2 regions of the Phyllobacterium sp. CCNWLW183 genome follow, and region 2 is predicted to be linked to the other one. Evidence: predicted binding sites of a transcription regulator. Region 2 holds the regulator's gene; the other holds the start of a gene.

Region 1 (12,409 bases), 120 kb from region 2:
GATAAACAGGTAGGGCGTATTCTTGATGATGCCCATCAAGGCTGGCAGGCTATCAATGTCTTCGCGGTGAATTTCAATGAGTTTGAGCGGGTGAGCGATGGCCGGAGCTTCAGCATTTACCGAAGCGTGCACGGCTTTCACAAGCGAAGACTTGCCCATGCCACGCGCACCCCAAAGCAGAACATTATTTGCCTGCATGCCATCGGCAAACCGTTTGGTATTATCAAAGAGAATGTCGCGAACCGTATCAACACCTCTGATCAAGGAAATGTCGACGCGATTGACCTTATTGACGGGATCGAAACCGAGACGGGAAGGGTTCCATACAAAACAATCGGCAATTTCCAGATTGACAGGCTGCGGGGTTGGCGGCGCCATGCGCTCTAGCACAGCAATCAAACGGTCAAGTTTTTCGCTCAGTAATTCCTCAGTCATACCAGACATGCCCTTACATTCTTCAGTTTGAACGTCACTATCATGTTGACTGATAATGGAAAAGCAGTCGTGGTGGTTTTGTACTGTTGCTTTTGCCAGCTTAAACATTGTATTGCGCTGGTTCTGACTGTTTCAAATTTGATCTATCTGGAGGTTCTATGTTCGTAACTCCCGCATATGCACAGGCAACGGGTGCCGGTGGCGCTCCGGAAATGCTGATGAGCATTCTTCCCTTCATTTTGATCTTCGTGATCATGTATTTCCTGATCATCCGCCCGCAGCGTACAGCCGCGAAGAAGCGTGAAGAGCAGCTGAAGAATATTCGCCGCGGCGACACCATTATTACCGGTGGTGGTTTTATCGCCAAGGTTACGAAAGTTTATGAAGACACTGGTGAGCTCGACGTTGAAATCGGTGATGGCGTAAAGGCTCGTGTTCTTCGTGGCATGGTTGCAGATGTTCGCGTTAAAGGCGAACCGGTTGCCGACAACAAGAAATAAAGCTTAAGTGATGGGCGGCCCTGGAGCCGCCCTTCTGATTCTTGAGGTTGCGACCGTATGCTTTACTTTAGCCGCTGGAAGACTGTTCTCATCTGGACTGTGGTCCTTGCCGGACTGATACTTTCGCTTCCCAATGCCTTTACGCAGAGCCAGCTGGACAGTTTGCCGGACTGGCTACCCAAGAAACAGCTTGCTCTCGGGCTTGATCTTGAAGGCGGCTCACGCATGCGCCTGCAGGTGGATAAAGAACATCTGCCTGATACCGATGCCACCGTTGCAGTTCTTACGCGCCGTCTCAGCGAGCTTGGCTACGCCAACCCGCATGTTGTGACTGAACGCAATGGCCGGGTGTTGATTGAAGTGCCTGGTCTTTACGATTCCCAGCTACTCAAGGACATTCTAAGTCTCACAGGCGAATTAAGTTTCCGCATGGTCGATTCTTCCGTGCCCGTGCAGCAGGCGATAGACGGCACGCCGCCCGAAGGCGATGAGGTAGTCTACTCTTTTGACGATCCGCCTGTTGCCTATCTCGTCAAAAAAGAGCCGCTCGTTACCAACGAGAATTTTGTCGATGCACAAGCGGGAATTGACACGGCCACGCAGCAGCCGGTGATTACATTCCACCTCGACAGTGTCGGTGCGGATCGCTTCTCCAAGGCGACAAAAGCCGGTATCGGACAGTCATTCGCCATTGTTCTCGATAATCAGGTTCTCTCGGCTCCTGTTATTCAGGAAGCGATACCCGGAAATACGGGGCAAATTGCCGGAAATTTTGATCTTTCAGGTGCCAGCAATCTCGCACTCGTCATGCGCGCCGGTTCGCTGCCTGCCAGTGTAACTGTCATTGAAGAGCGCACCGTGGGTACTGACCTTGGTGCTGCCTCCGTCTCCTACGGGAAAATCGCTGCCCTTGTTGGTGCAGCATTGGTTATCCTGTTCATGCTTTTGACTTATGGGTTGCTGGGTGTGATCGCCAGCATTGCTCTGGTTGTGAACGTCATTCTCATCTTGGCCGTCCTGACATTGTTCGGTGCGCCGCTCACGCTTGCCGGCGTTGCCGGTATCGTTCTCACCATCGGAATGGCTGTCGATTCCAATGTACTTATTTATGAGCGTATTCGCGAGGACAGGCGGGCTGGTTTCTCGGTTATCCAGGCTATAGATTCGGGCTTCGCCCGTGCTCTTGCGACTATTGTCGATGCCAATGTCACGACATTGATCGCAGCTCTGGTCCTCTTCACACTTGGCAGCGGCCCCGTGCATGGATTTGCGCTGACGGTTACCATCGGCATTGTCACGACATTGTTCACCACGTTCACTTTGACCCGATTGCTTGTTTCGGTTTGGGTGCAACGCTCCAAGCCAAAAGAAGTACCTGGCGCGCTGCTCAAGCTTGTTCCTTACAATACCAAGATCGCCTTCATGAAGCTGCGGAGTTTGACGCTGGGCTTTTCCGCCCTTTCAAGCATTGCAGCGATTGCGCTTTTCCTGATCATCGGGATGAATTTCGGCATTGATTTCAAGGGTGGAACGATGGTCGAAATGCAATCGTCGGAAGGTGCAATCGATCTTGATGACGTCTACAGCCGCCTCGATGAACTCAATATCGGTGACGTGAAGATCGAACGCTTCAAATCCGACGACCGGGCGTTGATTACTGTGGGAAGTCAGGGCGAGGGCGAAGATGCGGAACAGACCGTGGGCGTCAAAATCCGCGGCGAGTTTCAGGACGAGTATAATCTTCCACGGGTAGACGTCATTGGGCCGTCCGTATCATCGGAATTGTCTCAAGCAGGCATTTTGGCTGTGGGCCTTTGCCTCGTCTTGATCTTTGCCTATGTCTGGTTCCGATTTGAGTGGCACTTTGCTCTCGGTGCTATTCTCGCAACGATCCACGATGTGCTGCTTCTGCTTTTGATGTTCATTGTCTTCAAGATGGAATTCAATCTCTGGAGCATTGCCGCCTTGCTGGCGATTGTTGGCTATTCGCTGAACGATACAGTGGTCATTTATGATCGGGTACGCGAGAATTTGCGCAAATATGGCAGCAATGTTTCGCTGTCCAGCATATTGGATGCGTCTATTAATCAAACGCTATCACGTACCATTCTCACGTCTCTGGCGACCTTTCTGGCCCTCATTGTGCTTTACCTCTATGGCGGCGATGACGTGCGTTCCTTCGCGTTGACCATCGGTGTGGGCATTATTGTTGCGACATACTCCTCGATCTTCGTTGCTGGCCCGCTATTGATGCTCTTCGGGCTGAAGGGCCGCGACGTCATGGATGAGCAGCATCCTGCGCCAATTACCGACGAAAGCAGGATTTAAAAGTGGCAAAAGGCATAGAGATTAGGGATGCGCATTTTCCAGGGCGCGCACCCATTGACGCTTATGGCAATGGCGGTTTTCGGTTTGCCGATATGTCACATCGCGGCTCGATCCTGTGCCTTCCTTCCGGGATACATGGCTGGGAGCCAAAAACACCGCCCGTACCGACTGCGACTGATTTGGCCCTAGTTCTCGAACAATCTGCGGAAATTGAAATCCTGCTGGTCGGCACTGGTACAGAACTGCGCCGTTTGCCGGAAGAGTTGCGGGAAATATTGCGCAAGCACCGTATTTCATCCGATCCGATGAGCACCGGCGCGGCGGTGCGTACCTATAACGTGCTCTTGGCTGAAAACCGCGCCGTGGCTGCGGCGTTGTTTGCGGTGGATTAATTCTCCGGTCCGGCTATATCTCACCCCATGAATGTCAATGAAACTCACTGCATCCAGTTGCTGCGGGACGCCGATCCTGATCGCTATCTGTCTGTCTTATATGCACCGGAAGTCAAGCGGGGCGCTTTAGCGGCTCTTTACGCGTTTAATGTCGAAATCGCGCGGATTCGCGATTTGATTCACGATCCTTTGCCGGGCGAAGTGCGGCTGCAATGGTGGCGCGATCTGATCAATGGCACAGAGCATGGTGCAGCAGCAGGTAACCCGGTTGCCGCCGCCCTTGTGGATACTATTCAAACATACAATCTGCCCCATGCGGCTTTCGACAATTATTGCGAAGCGCGGATTTTTGACTTTTACGATGATCCCATGCCGAGCCGAAATGATCTGGAAGGTTATTGCGGAGAAACGGCTTCAGCTATGATCCAGCTTGCATCGCTGATCCTTGACACGGAGCAGGCGGCAAAGCATGCCGATCTTGCAGGACATGCCGGTGTTGCCCAAGCCATCACAGGACTTTTGCGGAGTTTGCCGCTACACCGCCGTCGCGGCCAAGTTTATATACCTGCTGATGTACTTAGCGCTGTGGGGTGTACCTCGCAGGTCCTGCTGGATGGCACTGACCGGCAAGCGACCGAGCGTGCTGTCGCGGCCATGATCGCGCTGGCTGAGGATCATTTTTCCAAATTTCAGGCAGGTTCTGAAGGGTTGCCGAAATCTTTGCGCCCCGCTTACCTGCCCGTTTGGCTGACGCCGGTCTACTTGAAGCGGTTGAAAGCGAAGGGTTTCAATGCGTCGACCGAGATCGCAGAAATCTCACCTCTGCGCCGCCAATGGACGGCGTTTAGAGCATCGATAGGTTAGATTATTCGACTTGGCTGCAAGACTATTCTGCGTGATTCGACAAGCTCACCATGAGGAAGGTTGAAGTTTGCAGGGAGTAGTTCTGCTAACTCACAGCTATCTATGCAGCCAAACCACCTTCCTCATGGTAAGCATTCCTGAGCTTGTCGAAGGGCGAACCACGCATGAAGCTCATGCCACCTTGCTCTAAATATCCAGCTCTTCAACAAAGGCAGCGCGATCCTGAATGAACCGGAAGCGCGCGTCAGGACGCGTTCCCATCAGATCGTCGACTGCAAGGCGCGTTTCATTGGCCCACTCTTCATCAATCTGAACGCGAAGCAGCGTGCGCTTCTTGCGATCCATCGTGGTTTCTTTGAGCTGATCGGCGCGCATCTCGCCCAGTCCCTTGAACCGGCCGATTTCGATCTTTCCACGACCCGTGAAAAGCGTCTTCATCAACTCGTCCTTATGCGCGTCGTTGCGCGCATAGGCCACTGTTCCGCCTTGAGCGATGCGGTAAAGTGGCGGGACGCCAAGGAACAAATGGCCATTGCGGATAAGGTCGGGCATTTCCTGATAAAAGAATGTGATCAAGAGCGATGCGATATGAGCGCCGTCAACGTCAGCATCGGTCATGATGATGATGCGATCATAGCGCAGATCTTCATCGCGATATTTTGACCGGGTACCGCAGCCAAGCGCTTGTATAAGATCGCTAATCTGCTGGTTGGCCGTCATTTTTTCCCGGCCGGCGCTGACAACATTCAAAATCTTGCCGCGCAACGGCAGAACAGCCTGCGTCGCACGATCCCGCGCCTGCTTTGCGGAACCGCCAGCGGAATCACCCTCAACGATAAAGAGTTCTGCACCGAGCGCTCCGGTTTGACTGCAATCAGCCAGTTTGCCCGGCAGACGCAGTTTTTTCACCGCTGATTTACGGTTGACCTCTTTTTCCTGACGGCGTTTTACCCGCTCTTCCGCGCGGTCCACCACCCAATCGAGCAGTTTCGATGCTTCTTGCGGCGATGCAGCAAGCCAATGGTCGAACGGGTCGCGAATGGCGTTTTCGACAAGGCGCTGTGCTTCCACCGTTGCAAGCTTATCCTTGGTTTGGCCGACAAATTCAGGTTCGCGAATAAAGACGGAAAGCATGGCAGCAGATGAAATCATCACGTCGTCAGTGGTGATGATCGATGCCCGCTTGTTGTTCGTCAGTTCCGCATAGGCTTTCAACCCACGGGTGAGGGCGATGCGGAGTCCCGCTTCATGCGTTCCACCTTCGCCTGTGGGAATGGTGTTGCAATAGGAGTTGACGAACCCATCGCCGCCATACCAGGCAACCGCCCATTCCATTGATCCATGCCCGCCGGATTTTTCCGTCTTACCCGCAAACATTTCGCGGGTAACTTGAAAATCCTTGCCCAGCGAAGCGGCCAGATATTCTTTCAGACCTCCGGGAAAATGGAAAACTGCTTTGTCCGGTGTCGGATCCTTGGGATCGAGCAGCGAGGGAGCGCAACTCCAACGAATCTCAACGCCGCCGAACAAATAAGCCTTGGAACGGGCCATCTTGTACAGGCGCGCGGGATCGAACTTTGCTTCCTGCCCGAAGATTTCTGCATCCGGATGGAAAGTTATGCGCGTGCCACGACGGTTTTGCACTTCACCCACTTCTTCAAGCGGGCCAAGCGCTATGCCGCGTGAGAAACGTTGGCGATAAAGGCGTCGATTTCGCGCAACTTCTACCTCAAGATGGTCGGAAAGCGCGTTGACCACTGATACGCCGACACCATGCAGACCGCCGGATGTTTCATAGACTTTGGAATCAAACTTACCGCCCGCATGCAATGTCGTCATGATGACTTCGAGGGCGGACTTATCCTTGAACTTCGGGTGAGCATCGACCGGGATACCACGACCATTATCCGTTACTGACAGATAGCCGTTTTCATCCAGATCAATGTCAATAAAATTGGCATGACCGGCAACGGCCTCATCCATGGAATTGTCGATGACTTCAGCAAAAAGGTGATGCAGCGCCCGCTCATCCGTGCCACCGATATACATGCCGGGGCGACGCCGAACCGGCTCTAGACCTTCGAGAACCTCAATGTCCGACGCGTTATAATTACCGCTCGTTTCCGGAACGGCACGCGCAGGAGCGCGAGCCGGAACTGGCTTGGTCGGCGTAACAGGCAAAGCCGCAGCAACCTGTGAAGGTGCTTCGGTTTTTTGGGCCGGTGCTATTGCTTCCTGCCGCTCGCGTGCAGTCTTCACGATTGCTGAAAATAGGTCGTTAGTATCATCCATGGCAGGCCAGTATTTTATGGTTTCGAATCACTTTTAATCTTTGCATGGTTCCGGTTTAAACGCGATGGGCGTTCGCCATATGTTCCAAGGTTCGCCGCTGAACATAACGGTGAATCCCCATATTTTACGCAGCTTTGAGCGCTGCTATACGATCTTCCAGATTGGAAATCCGATTGCCGAGTTTTTCATGATGGTTCTTGAGTATGCTTATTTCGGCATTGATGGTCGCCGCATCTTCAGCGGTATCCACAGGGGCCTGACCAATACCGTGCATCAACCATGTTGGCGTAACACCGAGAAACCCGGCAAGCATGACAAGCCTATTGGCCCGCGGCTCTGACCGGTCCGACTCCCATGCAAGGATTGTCTGGGTCTTGACGCCAATGCGCTCGGCAACTTGCGAAACACTCATGGATTTGGCATCGCGAGCCCGTAGCAGCCGTCCACCCATGGTGTCCATGTCAGGCGTTTCGGTCATGATATTCGAGCGAAAATTCATGGAATTCTCCAGTTTTTCTTATTTTTTCAGTCTTGGGAGGGCTCGTTGCACCATTTACGGCCCCAAAAGTCAAATTTTGCAGCTATTGCGCGAGATTGTTTAGGCGCCGAGATTGCTTTTTCTGGTGGAGCAGATATGCCAAAATTCCTACCAGCGGACTTTCTTCAGAAAGGTATTGGCGATGGAAAATACGACCTCACAACAGGTGCGGGGCGTTTCTGCGATGGCTGCCGCCATGTTCTTCCTGCCTATGATGGACGCTATAGCCAAATGGCTTTCGGTCTTTGACGGCCTGCCGCCTGCAACAGCTACGCTTTTCAGGTTTGTTGTCCAAACCATTTTGACCATGATGATCATTGTGCCCATGACGGGCTTCAAATCCCTGATACCTGTGAAACTGTGGGGAAATCTGTTTCGCGGCTTCCTTATGGGTATTGGCAGCCTGTGCTTTTATGCAGCCGTCAAATATATGCCGCTCGCAGACGCAATGGCGGTGTTTTTCGTTGAGCCACTGATGTTGACCGTCTTGTCGGCGCTTATTCTAAAGGAGCAAGTTGGTTGGCGACGCCGGGTTGCAGTGGCAATCGGCTTCATTGGAACATTGATCGTCATACAGCCAAGCTGGGAGCTGTTTGGGTGGGTATCGTTGCTGCCGCTTGGAACAGCAGCGGTCTTTGCAATCTACCTTATCCTCAATCGCCGCTATGGCACTGTCGATACGCCGCTTGTGATGCAGCTTTATGCCGGGATTGGCGGAACGATTACCGTTTTGATTGCCCTCATACCTGCTGCATTTCTGGGTATTCAAGACATGACATTCGCCATGCCAGGAAATGCCATGTCGTGGTTTTTGCTGTTCATGATGGGATTGATAGCCACAATCGGACATCTCCTGATCACACATGCCTCACGACTTGCACCGGCTTCCCTGCTGGCATCATTCCAATATCTCGAAATTGTCATGGCAGTTCTCATCGGCTTATTGGTTTTCGGTGATTTTCCAACGCCGTCTAAATGGGTCGGGATCATCATCATCGTTGCATCAGGCGCCTATCTGATCTGGCGCGAGGGCAAGAAGCGAGAGACCACGGAACCGGCGTACAATTAATTGACAGCTGTTGAGCAAAGTTGTGTTTCACAATAGAAACAAAGATCTGTTGGGAGGTCTAAGTGTTTAAAAAAATTCTGATTGCCAATCGTGGTGAGATTGCGTGCCGCGTTATCAAGTCTGCACGGAAAATGGGAATTGCAACAGTAGCGGTCTATTCTGACGCTGATCGTGATGCTGTGCATGTTGAGATGGCGGATGAGGCCGTGCATATCGGACCAGCTGCGGCATCCGAAAGCTATCTCGTCCCTGAAAAGATTATCGCTGCTTGCAAGGAAACCGGGGCAGAGGCTGTCCATCCCGGTTATGGCTTTCTTTCCGAACGCGCCTCTTTTTGCGAAGAGCTGGAAAAGCAGGGCATTATATTCATTGGTCCGAAGCCCCGCGCGATCATCGCGATGGGCGACAAAATCGAATCGAAAAAATTTGCCAATGAGGCAAAGGTCAGCACTGTGCCCGGTTCACCCGATGTGATTATTGACGTTGCACATGCTGAACGGATCGCCGGAGAAATCGGCTATCCCGTCATGATCAAGGCTTCCGCTGGCGGCGGCGGTAAGGGCATGCGCATAGCCTGGAACAAGGCTGAAGTGCGCGACGGATTTGAACGCGCGACCTCGGAAGCGCGTAATTCCTTCGGAGATGATCGCATCTTCATCGAAAAGTTCATTGTCGATCCGCGCCACATCGAAATTCAGGTTCTTGCAGATAGCTTTGGCAATTGCATTTATCTTGGCGAACGGGAATGTTCCGTACAACGGCGCAACCAGAAGGTCGTCGAAGAGGCACCATCACCATTTTTGGATGAGGCAACTCGCAAAGCAATGGGCGAACAGGCTGTGGCACTGTCCAAAGCCGTTGATTATCAGAGCGCCGGCACCGTCGAATTTATCGTAGACAAGGACCGCAACTTTTATTTCCTTGAGATGAATACACGCTTGCAGGTGGAGCATCCTGTAACCGAGCTGATTACCGGCATCGATCTGGTTGAACAGATGATCCGCATTGCCGCTGGGGAAAGGCTTGCAATCAAACAAAACGAGGTGAAGCTCAATGGATGGGCCGTTGAAAGCCGTCTTTATGCAGAAGATCCATATCGTAATTTTCTGCCATCAATCGGGCGGCTGACGCGGTATCGTCCGCCGCTGGAGGGTCCTGTGGGCAAAGCTGTCATCCGGAATGATACGGGCGTGACGGAAGGGTCCGAAATTTCGATGTTCTATGATCCTATGGTGGCAAAGCTTTGCACCTGGGCACCGACACGACTGGAAGCTGTCGATGCGATGGCCGATGCGCTCGACAATTTTGTCGTCGACGGAATTGAGCATAATATTCCATTTCTCGCGGCGCTGATGCAGCACCCCCGCTGGAGGGAAGGCAGGCTTTCAACGGCTTTTATCGCCGAGGAATTTCCGGACGGGTTCCAGCCGATATCCCCAACCGCAGATGACCTTGATGTTCTGGCGGCAATTGGACTTTCTGCCGAGCTTGTACGCAAAGAGCGCCTGGACCGTCTGGGTGACCGGCTGCGCCCGCATTCCGGCAGGATTCACGCGGAATGGGAGGTGCGGATCGGTGACGATTACGTGCCGGTGATTATTCGCAGCAGCGCAGCCAAACCTCCCGTCAAGCTTGAGCTCTCCTTGCGGGGTGGGGACTTTGTCACCGTTCGTAGCGATTGGCGTCCGGGCGAGGCCGTTTGGGATGGCTATGTCAACGAGCGCCCTGTCAAAGCCCAGTTACGCCCCGTTTCCAACGGTATGCGAATTGACTGGAAGGGGATGTCGATCATCGCCCATCCCATGCAAAAGCATGTTGCGGCGCTGGAAAAGCTGATGCCGGTCAAGATTCCGCCGGACACGTCAAAATTGTTGCTTTGTCCTATGCCGGGATTGCTCGTCTCGGTAAATGTGAGTGCTGGGCAGGAGGTCAAGGCGGGCGAAACACTTGCTATCGTTGAAGCCATGAAGATGGAGAATGTGTTGCGCGCCGAGCGCGATCTGACCGTCTCCGTCATCAATGCAAAGCAGGGTGACAGCCTTGCCGTGGACGCTGTCATTATGGAGTTTGACTAAGCCGGCTCGATAGGGCCAAAGACGCTTTCAAAAGATTCTAGCAGCGCGCGGTCGAGATCATGCATTTCGACCGGCAACCCCAGATCAACAAGGCTGGTGACGCCATGGCCGCGCACGCCACACGGAACAATTCCGTCAAAATGTGACAGCTCCGGCTCGACGTTGATGGAGATGCCGTGAAAACTGACCCATTTACGCAAACGAATGCCAATGGCGGCGATTTTGTCTTCCGCAGGCGAGCCATCTGCCAGCGCTGGGCGTTCCGGTCTGCTCACCCAAACGCCGACGCGATCTTCACGCCGTTCGCCCTTCACATTGAATGAAGCGAGCGTGAAAATGATCCATTGTTCGAGCGCTGTCACGAATGCACGGATATCTTCGCGCCGCTTTTTCAGGTCCAGCATGACATAAACTACGCGCTGGCCAGGTCCGTGATAAGTATATTCGCCGCCGCGACCGGTTGCATAGACCGGGAAGCGGTCGGTTGCCAGCAGGTCTACCTCCTTGGCGCTCGTGCCGGCCGTGTAAAGCGGTGGATGCTCGACGAACCAGACCAGTTCGGACGCTGTTCCATCTCTGATGGCTGCGACGCGTTCTTCCATGAAGGCGAGGGCGAAATCATAATCAGTGAGGCCGTCGGCAACTGCCCATGCCACCGGTGATGATCCCTCGAGGGGTAAAAAGGCGGGAGCGAGTTCATCGCGGCTGGACTTCATAGAGCGGATAATTCCAATTAAGACTGCCTGTCATGCTCCGCGCGCGGAGATCAAGGATGGGTCCCGCGCATATGGACTTTTTCGCGGATTATTTCCAGTGGGATGCGACAAGAGCGGCTTTTTGACAAGTTTATGAAAAACTATCTGAGATAAAGCGTGATAGGGCTTGTTTCCCCGAAACCTATTTGCTACTAGCGCCAAGCCGACATGTTCGGCTTCTACCACAGTGCGGTCGTGGCGGAATTGGTAGACGCGCAGCGTTGAGGTCGCTGTGTCGCAAGACGTGGAAGTTCGAGTCTTCTCGACCGCACCATAATACTTTTCCAAGTATTTGATTATAAAGCAGAATACGGCGCTCATCGGGCGCCGTATTGCTTTTTGTGCTTGTCGTGTTCGGGAATGTGCCCTATCGGCGAACCAAAAAAGCGATAGCGTTTTGAAGTCGATCAGATGGTGCCAAAAGTGTCATCAACAAAAATCCGGCTAGCTTTGTATTTTCAAATGCCTTATGCGCGACTCTAAACCATGGAGCTCCAACGATAATGACCAAGCGTGCAGCAGTTGCCTTTTTTTACGACGAAGACGGGGTTGTAGACAAATATATGTTGCACCTTCTTCGTTCGATGAAGGAGCATGTAGATTATCAAGTTTTTGTCTCCAATGGTCCTCTGTCAAAGGAATCTGAGTTATCCTTGGTTGATATCGTCGATGATGTTATTATTCGAAAGAACGAAAATTTTGACGTCTGGGCATACAAGGAGGGTATCGAGCATATTGGCTACGATAGGCTTAAACAATTCGACGAATTGATCCTTTACAATCACACGTTTTATGGCCCAATTTTTCCGTTCAGTGAAATGTTCGACAAAATGGGAACGCTGCTTGTCGACTTTTGGGGCATATCGATCCATGGGAAGCTTGATCCCAACCCTTTTACGAACACCGGGATTCTTCCCGCTCACATAAACTCACATTTTATTGCCGTGCGGCATCCCCTTCTGTCCTCCAAAGCATTCAAGCACTATTGGGACGAAATGGAGCCAATAAACTCATATAATGACTCAGTGCTGAAGCATGAATCGAGATTTACCAAGCATTTTGCGGATTTGGGCTACAGCTTCGACGCATATGTAAAGCTTGAGGATTATGGTTCTCCTTATCCGGTCTTTATCGACATTGCGGAAACAATTGAGAACCGTA
Region 2 (12,409 bases):
AAACCATGAACTCGCAAGGATTGATTTCGAGATCCACGCCCTTGATCACATCAAAGGTACCGAAGGATTTGCGTACATTGTTCAAACGAATAACTGTCATTTTTGAAACTCCCCTGAGCGCAAGGCTCTAGCCTTTGACGCCGCCGGCGGTGAGACCGGAAATGATCTTGCGTTGGAAAATAAGCACTAGAACCACCAGCGGTACCGTCACGATGACGGACGCAGCCATGATCAGACCCCACGGTACCTCGTGAGCGCTGGCGCCGGATAGAAGTGCAATGATGACGGGAACCGTTCGCGTTTCCGTGGACGATGTAAACGTCAAGGCAAACAGAAACTCATTCCATGCAGCGATGAATGCCAGAAGGCCTGTTGTTACCAGCGCTGGCCACATGAGCGGCAGGAATACTTTGGTGATGATCACCCAAGGCGTGGCACCATCAACAATAGCCGCCTCCTCGATTTCAATTGGCAGATCGCGCATGAATGTAGTGAGCACCCACACGGTAAAAGGCAATGTGAAGATCGTGTACGAGAAGATCAGGCCCCACAATGTATTATAAAGCCCGAGGAAACGGATAACCTCGAACAGCCCCGCCAGCACTGCAATCTGCGGAAACATGGAAACCGAAAGAATTGTCAGCAAGAGGAGTGAGCGGCCGCGAAACCGCACACGCGCCAGAGCGAAGGCTGCCGTAACCGCCATAAGCAGCGACAAGGCTACAACGAGGCCGGAGACAATAAGCGAATTCAGAAGATTGCGGGGAAAGCTGCCCGCTTCGATAACACTGACATAATTGGCCAGGGAAAATGACGTCGGCCAATATTCAATCGTGAAAAGCGCACTGCCCGTTTTGAAGCTCGTGATGATCGCGTAGTAAAATGGGAACACCGCAAACAGGACAATGAGCACCACAAGCGCATAAAATGCTGTATTCTTGATAGCTACGGGCATCAGCGATCTCCTCCATCCAGCCGAACTCGGCCGACCCAGATTGCGACAATGGTCATGAGAGCAATAACGACGAAAAGCAGCGTCGATTGCGCCGAGCCATAGGCAAACTTGTCGAATTCAATGAGATTTTCGCGGGCCAGCACCGACATGGTTTTCGTCTGAGCACTGTTTGGCGTCAGGACATAAATCAGGTCAAAAATACGCATGGCATCAAGCAGCCGGAAGATGATTGCGACCATCAGCGCCGGTTTGACGAGAGGAAGCGTTATACGGAAGAACTGCTTTACAGGATGGACGCCGTCAATCTTTGCAGCCTCGTAAACATCGTTCGGAACCATTTGCAGACCTGCAAGGATCAGAAGCGCCATAAAAGGTGTGGTCTTCCATACATCCACGATCAACACGGCGATCATTGCCGTATCGGAACTTGCGGTCCATGCAATTGGATTGTCGATAAAGCCAAGGCGCATGAAAAGGTCATTGAGAATGCCGAACTGATCGTTCAGCATCCAGCCCCACATGCGGGCAGAGACGATAGTCGGTATCGCCCAAGGGATAAGAATTGCTGCGCGGACAATGCCCCTGCCCTTGAATTCGGCGTTCAGCACGAGGGCGATAATCATTCCGAAAAAGGCTTCAAGCGCCACCGAAATGACAGCAAAGCGTACTGTGTTCCAGACTGCATTCCACCATGCTGGATCGACGAGCAGGCCGGAATAAAGCGTGCGCCCACTTTTCAGCTGGACCCATGAAAGATAGTTCTTGAATCCCACCCATTTAGCTTCCCCCATATTTGTGAGCGAAGCATCGGTGAAGGAAAAATAGATGGTTCGGATCAATGGCCAGCCAGCCACGATTGCCAAAGCAATGATCATCGGTATGAGGAAAAGCTGAGCCGAGCGGGATCGCTGGCGTAACAGATCTGATCGCAATGCTGTTGAGGTCATGTTTGAATTCCTGCCCAGGAAAAACATCGGGATGTGAACTCAGGCAGTCGGTGCGAGCGGATTGTCAGGAGGCTTCCAACCGCTCGCACCGTGCCCTTATGCTGGCAGAAAACTACCAGCTACCTCCCTGAAGCTCGGCGATCTTGGCTTCAAGTACTTCAATGTTTTCAGCGGCCGTGCCATTTCCGGACAATGTGTCGTGAACAGCACTCCAGAACATTGAGGAGACTTCGTTATACTTGACCTTTGTCGGAGCAGACGGTCGTGGAACAGCCGTTTCAAAAACCGGCTTCCACAATGGGATCAAAGGCTGCGCCGCAGCGATATCCTTGTCATCGTAGAGCGATTTGATGGTCGGCAAATGAGAAATATTGATTGCCATTTCCTTTTGCTGCTTTTCATCTGCCAGGAACAAAGCAAGCTTTATGGCCTCATCCGGTGATTTGGAATATTTTGAAACAGCCACATTCCAACCGCCCAGCGTTGCGGCAGATTTCTCGCCCTCTTTTCCCACGGGCAGCGGCGCAACATCGAACTTACCTTTGACGGCGCTGTCAGCGCCTTGGCTCAATGAATAAGCGTAAGGCCAATTCCTCATGAAGACGGAATTGCCTGTCTGCCAGACCCCGCGGGACTCTTCTTCCTTATAGGCCAGCGCACCCTTTGGCGATATGGTGTCTATCCAGCCTTTGGCACGATCAATCGCAGCAACCGCCTCCGGATTATTGACCGAGATCGTACCGTCAGCCTCAACAATCTGGCCGCCGCCGGATGATTTTATCCATTCCAATGCATTACAGGTTAAACCCTCATAGGCATTTCCCTGAAACACAAATCCGAACATTCCCTTGTTTCCGGCTTGGCGCTCGCCATCCTGCACTTCCTTGGCGGTCGCAGCCATCTCATCCCATGTCTTGGGAACCGGCTTCTTGTACTTTTCGAGCAGATCCTTGCGATAATAAAGTGCTGGCGCATCTGTGTATAATGGCAGGGCAACCAATTTGCCGTCCACTGTCTGGCTTTCAATGATCGACGGGAAATGCTGGTCGACCACGCCTTTTGCCGCTTCGGTCAGATCGAGAAATTGCTCTGATAGCTGAGGCGCCCAAACCACATCGGTCTTATAGACATCGATATCCGAGTTTCCGGCTGCAAGCCAAAGGCGATACTGACCGAAATTGTCAGAACTGCTTGATGGCATCGCCACAATGGAAACCTTGTTGCCTGTTTCTTTTTCAAAGCGGTCAAGCTGCTTGCGCAATTCGGCATTTTCATTGCCGGTCGAGCTGTAAACAATAGAAAGATTGGCTGCATAGGCACCTGAAGACAACAGCGCTGTAAGCAGGATGCCCGCCAAAACTGAACTCTTTTTCATAAATCCTCCCAGAAATATTTGATGGATCAACCCATGCCGGACGGCACTCAATCCCCAATTGACGATCCTCCTCAAGCACATCAGATAGTGAAATTAACCTATCCAAAGCGCTTTGGATAAAAGGTGTCAAAACGCAAAACGAATGTCAATAAATAGTTTATGAACGCCATTAATCAGGCAAATAAAATTGTGCAGATCATTTAAAGCGCTTTGAAGTATGATTATATTACGAAGGCAAAGACATCTAACGACGCAGATAGGAATACAGTTTTGGACCGTCCGGCATGAAGCTGAAAGAACTCGCTGAAAAGCTCAACCTCTCCCAGACGACCGTTAGCCGCGCGCTGAACGGTTATCCGGAAGTGAATGAGGCTACGCGCGAGCGCGTCAATAAAGCGGCATTGAAATTTGGCTATAGTGCGAATGCAAATGCCCGGCGGCTTGCCATGGGCCGTGTCGGTGCTATCGGTCTGGTTATCCCCGCAGATTCCAGCCAGCGATTTGGGCCTCATACCGCGGAATTTCTTGCCGGTTTGGCGGAGCGCCTTTCCCGGGACGAGATTGATTTTCTGCTCAGTCCCATTGTCGATAATGACGAGATTTCGGTTTATAAGCGCCTGATTTCGAGCAAACGGGTTGATGCGATCATCGTCTCCGGGCCTGTTTTGGTCGATGAGCGCGTATCCATGCTGATCGATGCAAACTTTCCTTTTGTTCTGCATGGCCGTACGAACATAGACAGGCCCCATGCCTGGCTGGATATCGACAATCAGGGCGCATTCTATCAGGCCGCAAGCCACCTCCTCGACCTTGGACATCGGCATATAGCCATGATTGACGGGTTAAGAGGGTTTACGTTCTCTGAGCATCGCGAGCTCGGATATCGCCAAGCGCTAAGCGAACGCGGCGTCGAAATCGACCCGCGCTTCATCGTACACGACTACTTCTCTGATGAAATCGGCTTTCGTGAAACGCAACGGCTGCTTTCATGCACTCCGCAACCGACAGCAATCATTGCAGGATCAATGATGACCGCTTTGGGCGTGTCACGTGCAGTTCGCAACAAGGGTTATCAGTTGGGCAAACAAGTATCGCTCATCACCCATGACGATGTCTTTCCATATCTCAATGCCAGCAACATGGTTCCATCCATGACCACCACACGATCATCAATGCGCTCCGCCGCCACGAGAATCGCTGAAATGCTCGTGCGCGTCCTTGATGGCGAACCCGTGGACAATATTCATGAATTATGGCCCGTGGAACTCACAGTACGCCAGTCGAGCGGTCCTCCGATAGGCGGATAGGCCCATATTTTGCGTCATTCCATCTGATTTTCAGAGTAATTGGGCATATAGGGCTGGTTTATACCAGATATTAATCCTTGTGGAACACAACTGGAACATATAGTGTTTGTTCTGGTTTTGTTTTTCCGATTCCACACTTAAGGATCGCCCCTATGCTGACGCGCAAACAACATGAACTTCTGCTCTTCATACATGAACGGTTGAAGGAAACGGGCATTCCCCCTTCTTTTGATGAAATGAAGGACGCACTTGATCTCGCATCCAAATCCGGCATTCATCGCCTGATTACCGCACTGGAGGAGCGAGGATTTATTCGTCGGCTAGCAAATAGGGCACGGGCGCTGGAAGTGCTTCGCCTGCCCGACTCGATTGCGCCGGGTCTGAACGCGCAACGCAAATTTTCTCCGAGCGTTATTGAAGGCAGTTTGGGACGAAATGTTGCGCCGCCTCGCCCGCAAGCAAGCACTGCCGATATTGTTGCTGCCAACATGATCAGCATTCCTGTTATGGGACGTATCGCTGCCGGTGTGCCGATCGCTGCAATTCAAAACCAGACTCACATGCTCAATCTCCCGCCCGATATGATCGGCAGCGGTGAGCATTATGCGCTTGAGGTCAAAGGTGACTCCATGATCGAAGCGGGTATTTTTGACGGCGACACTGTTGTTATCAAGCGCGGAGATACCGCGAGCCCCGGTGAAATCGTTGTGGCACTCGTGGATGATGAAGAAGCAACGTTGAAGCGTTTTCGCCGAAAAGGTGCATCCATTGCTCTCGAAGCAGCAAACCCCGCCTATGAAACCCGCATCTTTGGACCGGACCGCGTTCAGGTACAGGGCAAGCTGGTCGGTCTGATACGCAGATATTGATGGCGTTTACGCTTCGCTGGACGGTGTGCTTTTGTTCGTAGGCTCCATTCGAACAGCCACAGAATGGCAGCTAGCGAAAAATGTTTAGGACTACCATAAACGCCGAACTACATTTTCTTGCCTGTATCCGGTGGTTTCTTGGATAGTTGCCGCTCTTCAAGATTGCGCGCGGCGCGGGAATAGATGCGGTAATTATTCCAAGGGCGGTTGGGCGTGCCAATCGCATATTTTATATCAACCGAATTCAGGCGTTGAGAAAGCTCTTGTTTTGCCAAATCGGTGCCAACTGGTGTGGAATCGGCTTCGACAGAGTCAGATTGTGGAGCATCAAACCTGATCTCCGCAGCGCCTTTGAGCGCCAGCATTTGCGATGAAAGCAACAATTTTCCAGCATTTGGACAATTTGCAGCCCTCGCGGCAAAAGCCAAAATGATGATATCCCCTTCTAGGCATGCATCTGCTGTTCTTGTTGCATCATCGGTATAGGCAACGATTAATCCTCCCGGCTCCCGGGCAGTGCAAAGCTTATTGTTACATTCGAACTGAACGCCGCTTGCAACATCGCCTTTCATTGCCGGCTTAATAATCTGCCCGGCCCTATACCCCAACTGCCAATTATCGAGGCTGAAGGCGCTGCCTGCTTGTTTATTGATCGCCAGATGGTCGTCGTCCGTTCTTAACGCGACCAGTTTTCCGTCTTCTGAGACCATAATCGCAGGATAGGATGCCCGTCCCGTCAAACCAATTGCCAATGCTACCAATGGCAAGGCAAGCAGGCGCAACCACGTTGAAAGAAATAGAAGAAGCAAAAGCCCTATCGCCATAAGAATAAGCGAAGTTTCGGACATCAGCCCAAGATTTCCACTTGGTGAATGCGACGCCACGGCTTTTGCTATGGCGATAACAATCTCGATGCCCCATCCCATGATTTTAAACGGAAGCCAATCGAGGTCAAAAGGCATGGCGAGCAGGCCAAGCACTGCGAAGGGCATCACGAGAATTGAGACAATTGGTAGCGCCAAGGCATTTCCGACAAGGCCAAAAGGAGCGGTATTATTGAAATGATAGGCAGCAAAGATCGAGCTGGCTCCGCCAGCAACCAGCGAGGTCATGGCAATGCCGCCAATATAGGCCGTTGCTTTTGATGGAAACAGCCATATGCCGGCCTTGGCACTTGTCTGTTTCCGTAGGCCTCGTCTCAAATGGTAGCGTGACCACCAGCCATAGAAAGCTATAAGGGCAGCAGTTGCTGAATAGGACATCTGGAAACTTGGTCCGAGAATTTCATGTGGTGAAACCGCAATTGTAATTGAGGCGGCAATTGCGAGATTACGCATCGATATCGCCGCGCGATCAACGGTCATTGCAAGCAACATGACTGCCAGCATCACAAAGCTGCGTTGTGCGGCAACGTCGGCGCCTGAAAGCAGAAGATAGAATGCCGAGCCAAACAGGGCGATGACAGCCGCGAGTTTCTTGACGGGATAGCGGGCCGATGCACTTGGAAAGAATGCGAATACAGCGCGCAGCGAACCTATGCTGATTGCAGCCACCAATGCCATATGGAAGCCGGATATGGACAAAATATGTGACAAGCCGCTGCGGCGCATGGCATTGTTGGTCTCCTCGCTTATGCCGTCGCGCTGCCCTGTCACCAGCGATGTCGCAATATCGCCCGGCTCCCCTTTAATGCTTTTCAATATGCGATGGGTGAGTTGCTGGCGAATATTGCTAATTGTCAGGAATGCCGCTGCTGCTATTCCGGCCTTTGGCGCGACATCGGCTTTTTGAGGCAGGCCCAGCAAAAAGCCGTTGGCTCCAATGCCGCGATAATAATTGTTAAAGGCAAAATCATAATTGGCTGGCCGAACCGGGCCCGATTGCGGACGCAGATGGACCAGTGCTTTGAGTCCATCGCCAATGCTCAAATCTCGCGGCAAATGACGTGCAGAAACCGCAATACGCTCCGGTCCATAACGCAATGAAGGACGTTCGGTGCCTATGACGTCAAGGATCACCCGCCATCCTCCGTTTGCATCCTTTGCCAATGCTGAAATACGCCCCGTCACCCGGGTCGTCACTTCAGACCCAAGCATAGGCGTCGCTGCTCTGTTGGTTTCCAGCTTTGCGCAAACCATGCCCGCCGTGATTGCCATGAAGCCGAGACAGACCATCCTTATCGAAGGTCTGTTGTGTGCCAGCAGATAAAATACGACAAGCAGCGTGATTCCCAGGATCATCGGACTTAGTCTTGGCTCTCCGCTTGCGCCGAAATAAAGGATAGCTCCAGTTCCAGCGAACACCGGCAAAAACAAGAATTTCGCGCCTCGCGCAATCTCGTCGTTGATTGCCGCCGGAATTCCATGGGCAATGGCTTGCAGCTTACCTTCGACTGACCGTTTGAATACGGCGACGCGGTCATTCGAGCCAACGCCATAATGATCGATCGTTCCGGTGCCAGACGTTTTGACAAGCGGCTGTCCAAGACTTTCCGATTGAAACCAGAAAAGCCTTTCGCTCGTTTTCTCGTCGGTTGACGGTTCGGCCATTGATCCCCATTTCTGCCAATGCCCTTGCACGACAGCACCGCTATGGTACATCAACGCCAAATCAATTCGATTGGACGTTCGACTAATAGCCCGAACTGCCCTGGAGACCCTATGTCATCTTCTGTCGTTACCCGTTTCGCTCCCTCGCCCACCGGCTTTCTGCACATTGGCGGCGCCCGTACAGCCCTGTTTAACTGGCTTTATGCCAAGCATACTGGCGGGAAAATGTTATTGCGCATTGAGGATACCGATCGCGAGCGTTCGTCCGAAGCAGCTGTAACCGCCATACTTGATGGATTGAAATGGCTTGGTCTTGATTGGGATGGCGAGGTTGTCTCCCAATTTGATCGTGCTCCGCGCCATCGCGACGTAGCTGAAGAACTGGTTACCAAAGGCAAAGCCTATTATTGCTATGCATCACAGGCCGAACTGGAGGAAATGCGTGAAAAGGCCCGTGCCGAAGGCCGCCCGCCCCGCTATGATGGCCGTTGGCGCGACCGCGATCCGAAGGAAGCCCCTGCTGGCGTGAAGCCTGTCATTCGTATCAAAGCACCCCAAGAGGGTGAAACCTTGGTGCGCGATCAGGTGCAAGGCGATGTGCGCTTTCCCAATAAAGACCTTGATGATTTCATTATCCTTCGCTCGGATGGCAACCCGACCTATATGCATGCGGTCGTCGTCGACGATCACGATATGGGCGTCACGCACATTATCCGTGGCGATGATCATTTGACCAATGCGGCACGGCAAACTGTTATTTATAACGCAATGGACTGGGCCGTGCCTGTCATGGGCCATATCCCGCTCATCCATGGCGCAGACGGTGCAAAACTCTCCAAGCGCCACGGTGCGCTCGGCGTTGAAGCCTATCGTGCCATGGGATATTTGCCAGCAGCTCTGCGGAACTATCTCGTACGGTTAGGCTGGAGCCACGGCGATGACGAGATCATGTCCGATGCGCAAATGATCGAATGGTTCGAAATATCCGACATTAATCGCGGCGCATCACGCTTTGATTTTCAGAAACTCGAGGCGATTAACGGTCACTATATGCGAATTTCCAGCGATGCCGATCTGGTAAAGGCCATGATCGACGTTTTGCCGGAGATCGAAGGTGGGGCTGACATAATTTCCCGCTTGAATGATACAACCAGGGCACAGCTTCTCGCCGCCATGCCCGGCTTGAAAGAGCGCGCCAAGACACTTGTGGAACTTGCCGACAGTGCCAAATATCTGTTTGCTGAACGACCGCTCCCGCTTGACGAAAAAGCCTCCACCCTGCTCAATGAGGAAGGTTTGACCGTCCTTCGAGGCGTATTGCCCGATTTGGCTGCAGTTAGTGATTGGAACGCCGAAGCTCTTGATGCGGCTGTTCGTGTTCATGCTGAAAAAACCGGCCTGAAACTCGGAAAGATCGCTCAGCCACTACGTGCCGCACTGACGGGAAAGGCAACGTCTCCGGGAGTTTTTGACGTATTGGCTGTGCTGGGCCGGGATGAATCACTCGGTCGGATAGAGGATCAGTTAAAAGCGCAATAGTGAGGCGCTTTTCATCGAATTTTGCATTGCAACATTATGCCTTTCGGGTACGGTGCACTGCCTGCAAAAATCACGGAAATAACCTCATTTGAGGAAGGTGCTTTTGCGCTGGTTCAGCGCAAGTCAAAGCAAGAAAGGAACGGCAATGTCTGAGAACAGCGTAAACATCGATCTCAATGGTCACGCATTCGCTTTACCCATAAAAAAGGGGACCATCGGACCGGATGTCGTAGACATTGGGACTCTATACAAGAACACTGGCGCATTCACGTATGATCCGGGCTTCACCTCGACAGCGTCTTGCGAGTCGCAAATTACCTATATTGATGGCGACGAGGGTGTACTGCTTCATCGCGGCTATCCAATTGAACAACTCGCCGAACATGGCGATTTTCTGGAAGCTTGCTATTTGCTGCTTTACGGCGAACTGCCGACAAAGAGCCAGAAGGCTGATTTTGATTTTCGCGTAACGCGCCACACGATGGTGCACGAGCAAATGTCGCGCTTTTTCAGCGGCTTCCGCCGCGATGCGCATCCAATGGCAGTCATGGTCGGCTGCGTAGGCGCCCTATCGGCTTTCTACCACGACTCAACAGATATTTCCGATCCGCATCAGCGCATGGTCGCATCGATCCGCATGATTGCAAAAATTCCGACGCTGGCCGCCATGGCCTATAAATATCATATCGGTCAGCCCTTCGTTTACCCGAAGAACAATCTCGATTTCGCAACCAACTTCCTGCACATGTGTTTTGCAGTGCCTTGCGAAGATTACGTTCCAAATCCCGTGCTTGCCCGTGCAATGGATCGCATCTTCATTTTGCATGCTGACCACGAGCAGAATGCCTCGACATCTACAGTCCGCCTTGCAGGCTCGTCTGGCGCAAATCCGTTTGCTTGTATCGCAGCGGGCATCGCCTGCCTTTGGGGTCCAGCCCATGGCGGAGCCAACGAGGCTGCGCTGACCATGCTTGGTGAAATTGGCACTGTTGATCGTATTCCTGAATATATTGCCCGCGCCAAGGATAAGAACGACCCGTTCCGCCTGATGGGCTTTGGCCATCGCGTCTATAAGAACTATGACCCGCGTGCCAAGATCATGCAGCAGACCACCCGTGAGGTTCTGGCAGAACTGGGCATCAAGGATGATCCTTTGCTCGACGTTGCAATGGAGCTTGAGCGGATTGCGCTAACTGATGAATATTTCATCGAAAAGAAGCTCTATCCAAACGTCGATTTCTATTCCGGGATCACATTGAAGGCGCTCGGCTTCCCCACCACCATGTTCACAGTGCTGTTTGCTGTTGCACGTACTGTTGGCTGGATTGCCCAGTGGAAAGAGATGATCGAAGATCCACTTCAGAAGATTGGCCGTCCGCGCCAGCTTTATACTGGCGCAACGCAGCGTGATTATGTGAGCGTTGAAAATCGCAAATAAATGAAGACAAAGAAAAAGGCGCCAGATGGCGCCTTTTTCTTGAGTTATGAGCGACAATTATCGCTTTGCAAGCTCAAGAACTTTTTCAGCGGCAATTTCGCCGGCAGGCCGATCCGTTTGCATCAATCGGCTGATCTTGTCGAAACTCTCAAGCTGAGCGTCACGCCGCAGACCTGGCATCAGCAATTGCTCAACTTGGCGGGCAAGTGATCCTGCGCGCACGAATATATTGAAATATTCAGGCACAGCAGGTTCATCGGCTATGATATTGGGAAGCGCGGCGCTCCATATTTTGATACGTGGCGCAAGAAAAGTGCGCGCTAGCCAATCCGCCTTATAGGAAAGTACGGTTGGTATGCGAGCCAACGCCAATTCAAGCGATACCGTGCCCGACGCGGCAAGCGCTGCATCTGCTTGGGAAAAAGCGCGCAACCGCTCGGCTTCACCAACAACAATATTCGGGCGGACCGTCCAGTTTGCCGTTAATTCACGAACCATTGCCTCAACCCGGGGCAATGTCGGTATAGTGACATTTATGCGATTGCCCCGGCTCACCAGCAATCCTGCCGTTTCACCGAATACATCAATCAGACTGGCGATTTCTGACCTTCGCGAACCCGGCAGAATCAGGAGATTCTTGATATCTCGATCGCCAAGTCCCGCATCTCGTGCCCGGTTTTTTTCGGCTGCTTCCAGCAGCGGCGCATAGGAAACCAGCCTATGCCCGACATAGGTGGATGGGGGGCCTTCCAGATCCTTTAATGCCTGTACTTCAAAAGGCAAAATAACCAGAACGTGATCTATGTACGAGCGCATTGCCTTCGCACGCTCAGGACGCCAAGCCCATACGGATGGGCTGATGTAATTAACGATGGGGATGGATGGATCAGCGGCCCTCACCTTGCGTGCCACGCGGTGCGTGAAATCGGGACTGTCGATAATGATAAGACAATCCGGCTTTGCAGCGACAATTGAGGCAGCAAGTTGAGATATCCGGCGAACCAACTGAGGCAATTTGCGTATGATCGCACTAAGCCCGACAAGCGCTATCTCGTGCTGGTCAAACAGGCTATCAAGCCCAAGCTCAGAAAGATGGTCGCCACCAACGCCGGTCAGCGTAATCTCTCCATCATAATTTTTGCGCAGCGCCCTGACCAGATCGGCTCCCAACTGATCACCGGACTCCTCACCGGTTATGATAGCCAGACGCAGTGTTTTTCGAGCTGTCATCAGCTTTTCTCCTGCTCAAAAGTCTGGATAAACAGGCCGGCCGCATTGGCAGCGGCAAGGGTATCTTCGTAGGAAAGTATAAGGGTGCGGCCAGCTTCCACCGCAATTCCGCTGAGACCGGCCTTCACCGCGTTTTCAACAGTGCTCACACCAATAGCAGGGAGATCCGCCCTAACCTCCTGTTGCGGCTTGGCACATTT

The links. Region 2 encodes LexA, which represses DNA repair genes until DNA is damaged. Its sites were predicted from a motif close to TGTTCNNNNTGTGTTCNG; they were not measured.
Region 1: the regulator LexA is predicted to act here: its motif matches at 6,881-6,898, upstream of parE (DNA topoisomerase IV subunit B).

Annotation. Positions count from the first base shown of each region.
Region 1 is NZ_JBBCBN010000001.1:339,913-352,321, reverse strand. It holds gene V9K95_RS01705 (ATP-binding protein) at 1-444, opposite strand, end outside; gene yajC (preprotein translocase subunit YajC) at 594-935, shown strand; gene secD (protein translocase subunit SecD) at 993-3,263, shown strand; gene V9K95_RS01690 (Mth938-like domain-containing protein) at 3,266-3,655, shown strand; gene V9K95_RS01685 (phytoene/squalene synthase family protein) at 3,683-4,519, shown strand; gene parE (DNA topoisomerase IV subunit B) at 4,706-6,811, opposite strand; gene V9K95_RS01675 (helix-turn-helix domain-containing protein) at 6,936-7,310, opposite strand; gene V9K95_RS01670 (DMT family transporter) at 7,492-8,418, shown strand; gene V9K95_RS01665 (acetyl/propionyl/methylcrotonyl-CoA carboxylase subunit alpha) at 8,481-10,493, shown strand; gene lipB (lipoyl(octanoyl) transferase LipB) at 10,490-11,209, opposite strand; tRNA gene V9K95_RS01655 (tRNA-Leu) at 11,438-11,522, shown strand; gene V9K95_RS01650 (rhamnan synthesis F family protein) at 11,752-12,409, shown strand, end outside.
Region 2 is NZ_JBBCBN010000001.1:222,810-235,218, forward strand. It holds gene V9K95_RS01135 (ABC transporter ATP-binding protein) at 1-100, opposite strand, end outside; gene V9K95_RS01140 (carbohydrate ABC transporter permease) at 128-955, opposite strand; gene V9K95_RS01145 (carbohydrate ABC transporter permease) at 955-1,902, opposite strand; gene V9K95_RS01150 (ABC transporter substrate-binding protein) at 2,015-3,277, opposite strand; gene V9K95_RS01155 (substrate-binding domain-containing protein) at 3,562-4,584, shown strand; gene lexA (transcriptional repressor LexA) at 4,737-5,453, shown strand; gene V9K95_RS01165 (ComEC/Rec2 family competence protein) at 5,561-8,002, opposite strand; gene gltX (glutamate--tRNA ligase) at 8,114-9,541, shown strand; gene gltA (citrate synthase) at 9,687-10,979, shown strand; gene lpxB (lipid-A-disaccharide synthase) at 11,037-12,212, opposite strand; gene V9K95_RS01185 (LpxI family protein) at 12,209-12,409, opposite strand, start outside.